One region of the Brevibacterium sp. ACRRH genome, then DNA from elsewhere that is predicted to be linked to it. Evidence: predicted binding sites of a transcription regulator. Region 1 holds the regulator's gene; the other holds the start of a gene.
What was found. The regulator LexA, encoded in region 1, represses DNA repair genes until DNA is damaged. The targets are predictions, from matches to a motif close to TCGAACANNTGTTCGA.
Positions count from the first base shown of each region.

Region 2: a site for LexA is predicted at 2,868-2,883, ahead of MHX53_RS00955 (HNH endonuclease signature motif containing protein). Genes of this name have one in related genera too.

Region 1 is NZ_JAKRMN010000005.1:46,100-51,456, forward strand. Features, by position in the region: gene hisB (imidazoleglycerol-phosphate dehydratase HisB) at 1-128, opposite strand, end outside; gene MHX53_RS06300 (histidinol-phosphate transaminase) at 125-1,255, opposite strand; gene MHX53_RS06305 (LysM peptidoglycan-binding domain-containing protein) at 1,265-1,558, opposite strand; gene lexA (transcriptional repressor LexA) at 1,841-2,515, shown strand; gene MHX53_RS06315 (ATP-dependent DNA helicase) at 2,499-4,520, opposite strand; gene hflX (GTPase HflX) at 4,526-5,357, opposite strand, start outside.
Region 2 is NZ_JAKRMN010000001.1:204,329-209,685, reverse strand. Features, by position in the region: gene MHX53_RS00960 (methylated-DNA--[protein]-cysteine S-methyltransferase) at 1-86, opposite strand, end outside; gene MHX53_RS00955 (HNH endonuclease signature motif containing protein) at 181-2,781, opposite strand; gene MHX53_RS00950 (3-hydroxyacyl-CoA dehydrogenase) at 3,587-4,327, opposite strand; gene MHX53_RS00945 (acyl-CoA dehydrogenase family protein) at 4,396-5,357, opposite strand, start outside.

The DNA of each region.
Region 1 (5,357 bases):
GCCGTGAGCATGTGGTCGAAGAAGGGAACGCCCGTTGAGATGGTTGAGGTCCCAACCCCGTCGAGGTTGAGGGTGACGGTAACGTCGGATTCCGAGGTCGTTCGAGTAACCGTTGCTGTGCGGGTCATGCCTGTCCTTGGAGGTGAGGGTGGGTGCGCGTCACGTCGGTGATTGCGCGAATGAATTCCGTGGTTTCGAAGTCGGTTCCCGCGTTGACGCGCAAGTGCCCGGGGATACCGTTGTTGCGCACCAGGACGCCGTGTGCGAGTAGCGCTTCGAACATCGCCTGCGGGTCCGTGACGTTTCCGAACATCAGGAAATTCGAGTCACTGGACACGACCGAGTACCCCAGTCCCGTCAACGCTTGACTCATGGTGTTGCGCGATTCCACAAGGCGTTCCACGTTTTCCAGCAGTGCTGGCGTGTGTTCAAGCGCTGCACACGCCGCCGCCTGAGTCAGGCGTGACAGGTGATACGGCAGACGCACCAGGCGCAGAACATCAATGAAGTCCGGATGCGCAACAGCGTAACCGACGCGCGCTCCGGCAAAAGCGAACGCTTTACTCATGGTGCGCGAAACCACCAAACGTGGGTTGTCTGGTAGTAGGTCGAGTGCAGTTTGGAATCCGGGCCGCGCGAATTCGGCGTAGGCCTCGTCGACAATGACGATGCCTGTCGTCACTTCAAGAACTGCTTCTACGACCTGAATCGGAGTTGAGCAACCCGTGGGGTTGTTGGGAGTACAAATGAAGGTGATGTCTGGCTTGTTCTCACGCACTGCGTTAACTGCAGTGTCGACATCGAGCGTGAAGTCGTCGTTGCGTGAGGCTTTGATCCATGTGGCACCCGTCGATGTGGTGATAAGCGGGTGCATCGAATAGCTGGGCTCAAACCCGAGTCCTGTGCGCCCTGGTCCCGCAAACGCTTGGACAATGTGCGAAAGAACTTCATTCGAGCCATTGGCTGCCCAAATCCATTCGGGCGGAATCTGGGTGAGCTCACCGTTGCCTTGCTTTTCCAGAACCGTGGACAGGTATTGCGACAGGAGCTCCCGTAGGCGAGTGAACTCACGATCCGGGTAGCGGTTGAGGTGTTGGAGCTGTTCCCCAAGGTTCTTTTGCAGCGCCTCAACCACGACTGGTGGAACGTCATACGAGTTCTCGTTGACGTTGAGGCGCACGGGCACATCATGCACTGGAGCACCGTAGGGCTTCGCACCGCGCAAATCGTTTCGAACCGGGAGATTTTCAACCACGCCACGAGTTTAACGTGAGGGCACTTCGAGCTTTTGTCCGGGTCGAACAAGCGAGCCGTCGAGGCCGTTGAGCGCCTTAATCTGCTTCACCACCTGGTCGGTGGGAACACCTTCACTGTGTTCACGTGCGATAGTCCACAGTGACTGGTCCTCCTGCACTGTCACCGTCACGGTCTGAGCTGATGCCCCACCTTCAGAAGCCTGCGCCGGCAACACGGCCAACGTAATAGCAAACGCCGCGACAACCAACGCAAGCACAACCACTAGCCGACGAACCGCATATGTGCGAGCCATTCGTGTCATCTCAATCCTCCATTCGAACTAATGTTCTATCGAATCTATGTTCTATTGAACACAACATTCGAACAAATGTCTACTGTTTCTCGAACAAATGTGCGAAAATAGATTCAAACGCGATCCCTTTCGCTTTCATACCTGACTGTTCCAGGAGGGTCTGACACAGTTTTTGGATCGCACGTTTTAGCAGGTCACACATTGGGAGGAAACGTGGCAGAGAAGGCAAAGCGGGGCCGGGGGCGCCCACGCAACGAAAGCGTCATCGCAGACATTCAAGAGCAAGAGTCACTGCACTCGCGCTCACTACCAGAAGACTCAATCTCACGCACCGACAGGCGACTGACCCCACGTCAGCGCCAAGTCCTCGAATGCATCGAACACGCCGTCTACACCAACGGCTACCCACCAAGCATGCGTGAAATTGGCCAGGCGGCGGGCCTGGCCTCGCTGTCATCGGTTGCCCACCAGCTCAACCAGCTGGAACGCTTGGGGTACGTCCGTCGCGACCCTAAACGACCTCGGGCCCTTGAAGTCGTCAACCCCGACGAAATTGAGTACAACAACAACATCACCCCAGAAACCTCCGCGAACACCGCACTGGTTCCTGTCGTGGGACGCATCGCGGCCGGTGGCCCCATCACGGCAGAACAGCACGTTGAGGACGTCTTCCCACTCCCCCGTCAGGTTGTGGGCTCAGGCGAAATGTTCCTCGTGCAGGTCGTAGGTGATTCCATGATCGACGCTGCCATCTGCGATGGCGACTGGGTCGTGGTGCGCAAACAGTCCACGGCCAACAACGGCGAAATCGTAGCCGCCCTGCTCGACAACGAAGCCACCGTGAAGACGCTCAAGCGCGAAGGCGGCAAGCAGTGGTTGCTCCCTGAAAACAAGGACTACGAACCCATCGACGGCGATCACGCGCTCATCATGGGTCTAGTCACCGCCGTTATTCGTCGGTTGTAGAAGCTGCAGCGGCACCAGCGCCGGCTTCCCCGGCAGCAACTCCCGTTGCGAGGCGCTGCAAGGCCTGCTTCACCAGTTCAGAGTTAGTAGTCCGCCACAGTGGCGGAAGCGAGTCGAGCAAAAACTTCGAATAGCCTGCTGTGCGCGCACGCGAGTCCAACAACGCAACCACACCGCGGTCGTGTGACGTGCGGATCAGCCTCCCAGCTCCCTGCGCCAACCGCAACGCCGCGTGCGTTGCCGACACCGCCATGAACCCGTTCGCACCTCTAGCCGCAGCGGCCTGAGTGCGCGCCTGCGACAACGGGTCGTCGGGGCGTGGAAACGGAATCCGGTCAATAAGCACCAACCGGTTGGTCAATCCCGGCACATCCACGCCCTGCCACAGCGACATGGTGCCAAACAGAACGGCCGAATCATCGGCGGCGAAGTCCCTCACCAGTACCGACAACGTGTCCTCGCCTTGCAAGTACACCGGGTAGCGCGTGCGCTCCCGCACAAACTGGGCGGCCTCTTCAGCGGCACGCCGGGACGAAAACAGTCCCAGGGCACCACCTCGGGACGCCTCAATCAGTTCCACGATTTCGTCCAACACCTGGACGTTGACCCCTGACCTGCCGGGTTTGGGCAGGTGCCCGGCCACGTAGAGGATCCCCTGCTTTTGGTAGTCAAACGGGCTACCCACGTCGATCGCGTCGTACCGGGGCGCATCCTCCCCAGCCAGACCCAGGGCAGCCGCAACCGGTTCAAACTTGCCACCCAACGCCAGGGTCGCCGAGGTCGCCACCACGGTGGACTCAGCAAACAACCCGTTCCGCAACGTACCCGCCACACTCAGCGGCGCCACAACGAGCGACGTAGTGGTGGTTTCCTTAAACGTATTCGTCGAAATCCACGCGACATCGTTGCTGTTGCGGTCCAACAACCGCTCCACTAGCTCATACGCTTCGTCAATACGCGCGCGTGCCATATGTCGCCCGGCGTCGGGCTCGGACTCCTTGGACACTCCCCCGACCTGCGAACTCAAGTCCCGCAACGCGTCATGCACGGCCGACAGCGCGTCGCCCAGGTCTTCTGGCCACACGCGCAACAGACCGGGCTCGTGCTCTTCCAGGGCAGCCGCAAACTGATCGCTGGCCTTGGTGAGCGCCTGAACGGTGTTCGCCGTGGCGGCCGTGTGCTTCTTAGCCGTCGACGCCACAGCGCTTAGAAGCGCATGCGTGATTGCCCCGGTGAGCGCGCCGGTCACACGGTCGCGCAGTTCGTGTGCCTCGTCGATCACCACCGCCGAATGCTCCGGCAACACCGACTGCTCCCCTTGCGCTTCAATCGCCAAGAGCGCGTGGTTGGTGACCACAATGTCGGAGTCCGCGGCCGTGTTCTTGGCGCGTTCGGCAAAGCACTCTTCGAACATGGGGCACGTGGACCCCAGGCAGTCAAACGAGTTCACGGACACCAGCGACCATGTCCGGTCGGACACGCCGGGCACCAGGTCGTCCCGGTCCCCCGTCGAGGTCGCATCGGCCCACTCCCGGATCCGCGCGATCTCGGCTTCGGTCGCGGTCATTGAGCCACCTCGGTGCCCTTCAATGTCAGCACCAACGTCGAACAACGCGGACTCTTCATCACCCGGGTACCCGCCTCCCAGCTTGTGGAGGCACACGTAGTTGCGCCGTCCTTTTAACACCGCCGAGGTGGGCTTCCGCCCGGTGATGGCCCCTACCGTTTTCGTAAGTCGGGGTAGGTCGCGTTGGATGATCTGTGACTGCAGGGCAAGTGTTGCGGTGGAGATGATGACCCGGTCACCGGTTCGCAGCGTGTATTCGACACTGGGCACCAGATAGCCCAGGGATTTCCCGGTTCCGGTGCCTGCTTGCACCAGCAGGTGCGTCTGGTTGTCCAAGGCGCTCGATACTGCTTGGGCCATGGTGGTCTGGCCTTCGCGGTGGGTTCCGCCTAGGGCATCTACGGCTGCGTCAAGGAGTTGTTCTACGTCTGAGCTCATGTGGTTCACCCAAAGATATGTGGGTCGACCATGTCTGGCTGTCGAAATTGTTCGAGTTCGTGCAGAAGATCGGGCTCCACCATGGCCACCAGTAGCGTGCCCTGAGAGGTGTATTTCTCAGACTCAACCGTGCCTTCGTCGTGGGCCCGGGCAATGAGCTCACCACGGTCGAACGGGATGAGTGCGGTGATGTGGTGGGACGGGCGCGGCAACAGGTCATCGATGCGGTCACGAAGCTCGTCGATCCCCTGCCCCGAGTGCGCGGACACAACGACGGCGTTTGGGTACGTGTTGAGCACGCGCGCCAGGGTGTCTGGATTCGCGATATCGGCTTTGTTGAAGACGATGAGTTCAGGAATGTCTCCGGTTTCGGCTTCGTTGAGCACTTCGTGTACCGCCCGAATCTGAGCCAGTGGGTCCGCGTGGGAGGCGTCGACAATGTGAAGGAGGAGATCGGCATCCGAAGCCTCTTCCAGCGTGGAGCGGAAGGCTTCAACGAGCTGGTGGGGCAGGTTGCGCACAAACCCCACCGTGTCGGTGTACGTGAACACACGGCCATCGGCTGTGTGTGCCTGACGGACCGTGGGGTCCAGGGTGGCGAACAGTTCGTTCTTCACCATGACCCCGGCGTCCGTGAGCCGGTTGAGCAAGGAGGACTTACCAGCGTTGGTGTAGCCCACGATGGCCACACTGGGCACCTTGTTGCGTGTGCGGTTGGAGCGTTTGGTTTCGCGGGCTGGCGCCATCGCCTTGATCTCGCGGCGGAGTTTAGCCATGCGCGTGCGAATCCGACGACGGTCGAGCTCAATTTTAGTTTCACCAGGTCCGCGGGACCCG
Region 2 (5,357 bases), on a different contig from region 1:
AGCCCTACGTTGACGAGCGCACCGTTGCGCGTGACGAGTAGTAGCTCGCCCAGAGGTGTTGGGTGGGTGCAGTAGTTAAGTGTCATTGCGCTCCTGCCGTAGGTACGGGCTTGGTGGATGGTTCAACAGTACGTCAGTACAGCTAACTAAAAGGGCTCGAATCAGAATCGTGGTGGCAACTCAGAACGGTGGTGGTTCTTCGCTGGGCTGCCATGGTCGGGTGTCACTGTTGATCACCTCCCCTGCTAGCGCGTACTCGTCAGCAACCTCACGGGGGTAGGTCTTGCCAGTGTGTTCGTTGGCCCGCCCTGAAATTGGAGCAGTCCGGGGTTCAGGGTCGTTTGTGGCCGTGGCAGGGGTGCGTGCCGTCTCAGGTTCAGAGCGGCGTGCAGTTTGGTGTTCTGTTGCTAGGTAGTTGTTGATGGTGTGGCTGATGTCTTGGTCACCGGTATCGAAGTACTCGATTAACCGCTCATACTGAAGTTGGTTGATCCGGGATTCTGGCGGGTAGACCAGCATCGCACCAATCCTGGGCAGCACCCACGCCAAGGAACCATCATCCATCCTGTCGACACGTAATCGTTTCTGAGTTTTCTCTTGATGATGCCGCTTACACAGCGGATGCAAATTCTCCATCACCGTCAACCCACCATTCTCGGGATCCTTGTGGTTGAACGGTTCGATATGGTCCTTCTCACACACCCTGGCAGGGACCGCACACCACGGAGCACTGCAATCAGGATGCCTAGCCTCAACCATGCGCTTCAAAGCCGCGGGTATGTAATACTTCGTCGGCGCAGATTCCAGGACTACCCCGGTTTGGGGGTCGGTGAACATCCGGTACACCCACTTCGCCCGCGTAATCACCCGATCAGCAGTCTTCGTGTCTAATGGCACCCGGTTATTCATCATCACCGGAACCCGCACATCTGGGTCCACCTTGACTGGCAGCCCATAATCAAGCTCACTACCAGCACCCACAGGCTCGCTGGCACTCACGGGTTCCTCAGTGTTCAAGAACTTTTCGGAGTTTAGGGTTTCTTCACTACCCGGTGGCACACCTGTCCCCTGGTTCCCGGACATCGGCTCGTCATAACCCGGCGAGACCCCAACTCCTGGTGGCGCACTACTCCCCTGGTATGTGAATGCTTGTTCGCTGTTTACCGGTGTTCCAGAGTTTTGTCGCACAGGTATTTGTTCTTCAGGTCTCTGTTCTTTAACCCTGTGCCTGTGGACCTCTTGGCCAGTTCCGGGTCTGTGTTGTTCGTTTTGGTCGGGGTTTTGTTCTTGGTTTGGTGGTGGGTTGTTCATGAGGAAGTGCAGTACCGGGACTGTGAGGTTAATGCTGGCTTGGGATTTGAGCCATTCTTCTTTTTCAGGCATGGACACGCACAACTCAAGCTCATACACGTCCTCAGCCTGACGGGCTTCACACTTCTCAGCCCACACAGAACCAGAATCTCCCGGACCAGAAGCACCAGCGCCAAACCCGTCAGTTGCGGAACCGCCGTTTGCATCAGCAACGTTTGCGTCCTTGCCAGTGGCGTTCCCGCCCTGGGCATGCGCGCCTGGAGCGTTTTCGGTTTGGATTGGGGTGCCGTTTTCGAGGATCACTTCAGCATCATCCGCACCCGGGCTATCTGGCCTGGTGTGGATGACTCTAATCGGCGCCTGTTTGCCTGTCCGGGTCACTCGGACACGAAGTGTCGTTGAGGGTTTGGCGCCGGTGATTAGGTCCAGGGTGAGTTGGTCCATGAGCCGGTCATCATCAACCTCAACCCTGCCCAGGTCACCCACACGTACTTCAGAAACGTCCCCGTTGTCTTCAGTGATGAACAGGGCTTGTTGTTCATCCGTCAACGTGGCAGTGAACGGTTCTATGTGGTTCGCCATGATTGCTCTGGCAGTCCCGCGTACACGCTGGTAAAACGCTTCCATCTCCAACACAGGACCGGTAAGACTCAACGTGGCTGTCCCGTCATCATTGACCCAATACGACACTGACCGGTTACGGTGAGCGTTCGCAGCCCTGGTTTCAGGGGTGGTGAGCATGGCGAGCACTTCAGTGACATGCCGTTTAAAGGTTTTCCATGACACGTCCACACGCTTACTGGTGAGCAGTTCATCAAACACCGGGATACACACCCCAGCACGACCGGCCCTGCCAGCCGTATAAAGAAGCCGGTCAAACCCGATCACACCCTGTTTCGCTAACGACCAGAGTTTGGGCATGAGCACCACAGCCGTCATGATCTTCCGCACCTGGGTCACCACCTGGGCACGCGTACAATCCAAGATTTTCGCCAACACCCCTTCTGTCGGAGTCGGTAGTTCCTCTGGTACGCGTTCGACACTGGCAACCGTGCACACTTCACCCGAAGGCAGGGCCACACACGCCACCACATCGTCAATACCAACAGTGGCGCGCGGACCATCCGCAGAAACAACCCCAGCGCCCGCATGAGAAGCAACAGTCACCGGCCCGAAAGCAGAAGACGAACCCGAAGCTGAGTGTGAAACCTTACCCGCGTTGAAGTTTTGTCCTGCTTTCCCGTTAGTGACCAGTGGGCCTGCTCCCGGGTTGGAGGTGAATACTGCGTGCATGCCGTCAGTGAAATCATCCACCGGCGTTACGTGGGCGCTGATCAACGCAGCGACTGCTTCGGCTTGTTTCACGCGTGCTTCGTCCATGAGTCGTGTGGTGGTTTTGACTGTTTCGAATAGCTCAACAGCCGGCCCGTCGTACATGTCGTTGTGCTGGTCGTGGATTGTTGTGGTCATGTGGTTTCACCTCCTTGCGTGTTTCTATTCTATTTGTGTTCGAATGTGTGAGTCAAGGGTTTTGTTCGTTTTGTTTCGATTTATTTTCGAACGAGTGTTCAGTCAAAGAAGCCACACGCGTTCAGTTGGGTATCCAAAAGCATTCAGCTGAAGACACCACAAGCGCTCTGCCGTGGCGACGAACGGCGCTGAGTTGTGGTGACGACAAGCGAACAGGCATGGGCACGACGAACGCCCAGTTGCGGGCGCGAAAAGCGTTCAGTGAAACGCATTCAGCTATGGACACCGCAGACGACGCTCGCTTGTGTAGGTGACGGTCACGATAGATCAGCGCTACAAGACATATGCCAGCGCGCAGGACACTCGACTCTTACAGCCGATCGCGCTTCGCCAGCAACACCCTCATGTAAGTCAAAGGATGTGCACAGTCGCGAGCCGAGTTTAATACTCAAAAAGTGTGTACAGCAGGGACCTGTTGCCCAGCAATCCGTAGGGCAACAGGCGGTTATACATGCTCCACCAACTATGCCGCGCACCATATCGCGATCAACTTCCCACAGACCCGGCACCTGCTACGAAAATCCCGGGAACACACGCGCATAGCCCCAAGCATGACGGCGCAAAACGAGCAAAACTGCGCAATATAATGCGCTGCATCACTCACCTTGTGTTGTCTGGACATGAAATTCCTGGGCAGGTTTATCAGGCGGCAGGTGAAGAAAAACGGAAACCCAGGTGCCACCTCGGCGCACATAAAAAAGAGGGCAGGCAACCTTGCGGTCACCTGCCCATATACGCTGTCGGTTTAGCGTGGCGCCATGCGGATAGCACCGTCAAGGCGAATCACTTCACCGTTAAGCATGCGGTTCTCCACGATGTGCGTCACCAGGTTGGCGTATTCGCTCGGCCGGCCCAGGCGCTGCGGGAACGGAACCTGCTTGCCCAGCGACTCCTGTGCCGCTTCAGGCAGTCCCGCCAACATTGGAGTGAGGAACAACCCAGGCGCAATCGTGACGACGCGGATCCCCACACTCGCCAAGTCACGGGCAATAGGCAACGTAATCCCGGCAACGCCTCCCTTAGAAGCAGAGTACGCAGCCTGACCAATCTGGCCCTCGAACGCCGCAACCGACGCAGTGTTCACAATCACGCCACGCTCACCATCTTCGCCCGGCTCATTCTGCGACATCGCCCAGGACGCCAAGCGAATTGCGTTAAACGTACCAATGAGGTTGACGTTCACAACCTTGGCGAACGATTCGAGGTCGTGCGGCCCCTTGGAGCTCACGGTTTTCTGCGCGGTTCCGATCCCAGCACAGTTGACCAGCCCTGCCAGGTTTCCGTCGGCATTGGCCTTGTCCACCAGCGCTGAAACACTGTCAGGGCTCGTCACATCAGTTTCGACGAACTCAGCACCAGTCGGCGCTTCGCCCTTGAGGTCGGCGATGAACACGCGAGCGCCTCGCTCAATCAGCGCCTCAGTCGTGGCAGCGCCCAGACCAGACCCGCCTCCTGTCACAATGAGAGTCTTGTTAGCAAACTGCACAGTGGTTTCCTTTCGTAAACTTTTTTGGCTGTTGGAATCTGCTCGCCTGCTGACGTATTCCCTACGCCCTACAGCCCACGCGAAATGAGGTCCTTCATGATTTCGTTGGTACCGCCGTAGATCTTCTGGACGCGCGCATCGGCGTACATCCGCGCAATCGGGTATTCGAGCATGTACCCATATCCACCGAAAATCTGTACACACCGGTCGATCACGTTGTTCTGAATGTCGGTCGCCCAGTACTTACCTGCGGACGCCTGCTCGGTGGTCAGCTTCCCATCGATGTGCTGAGCAATGAGGTGGTCCACGAAGGTGCGTGCCGCGAACGTGTCGGTGGCGCATTCCGCCAGAACAAACTTGGTGTTCTGGAATCCCAGAATCGGGCGCCCAAAAGCTTCACGTTCCTTCGCGTAGTCAATGGTCAAACGCACCGCATACTCAGCCGTGGTCACACCGGTGACGGCCAGCGCCAACCGCTCCTGCGGCAACTGCTGCATCAGGTGGATGAACCCCTTACCTTCAACACCACCCAACAGGTTCTGGGCCGGCACCCGCATGTCCTCAAAGAACAACTCGCGAGTGTCCTGTCCGCGCTGCCCAACCTTGTCCAGAACGCGACCGCGCGAGAACCCGGGAAGGTCATTCACCTCGGCGACAATGAGCGACAGCCCCTTACCACCCGGCTGGTCGTTAGTACGCGCCACAATAATGACGATATCCGCGTGCGTACCGTTCGAAATGAACGTCTTCGCACCGTTGATGACGTACTCGTCGCCGTCCAAAACAGCCTTGGTCTTAACCGCTTGGAGGTCAGAACCAGTGCCCGGCTCAGTCATGGCAATAGCACCAACCAGCTCACCGGACGCCAGGCCCGGTAGCCAGCGCTTCTTCTGCTCTTCCGTTCCAATCGCGTTGATGTAGTGCGCCACAATCGTGGAGTGAACGGCGTAACCCCACGCCGCGTCGCCAATGTACCCCTGCTCCTGCAATACAACAGCTTCGTGGGCAAACGTTCCGCCACCGCCGCCGT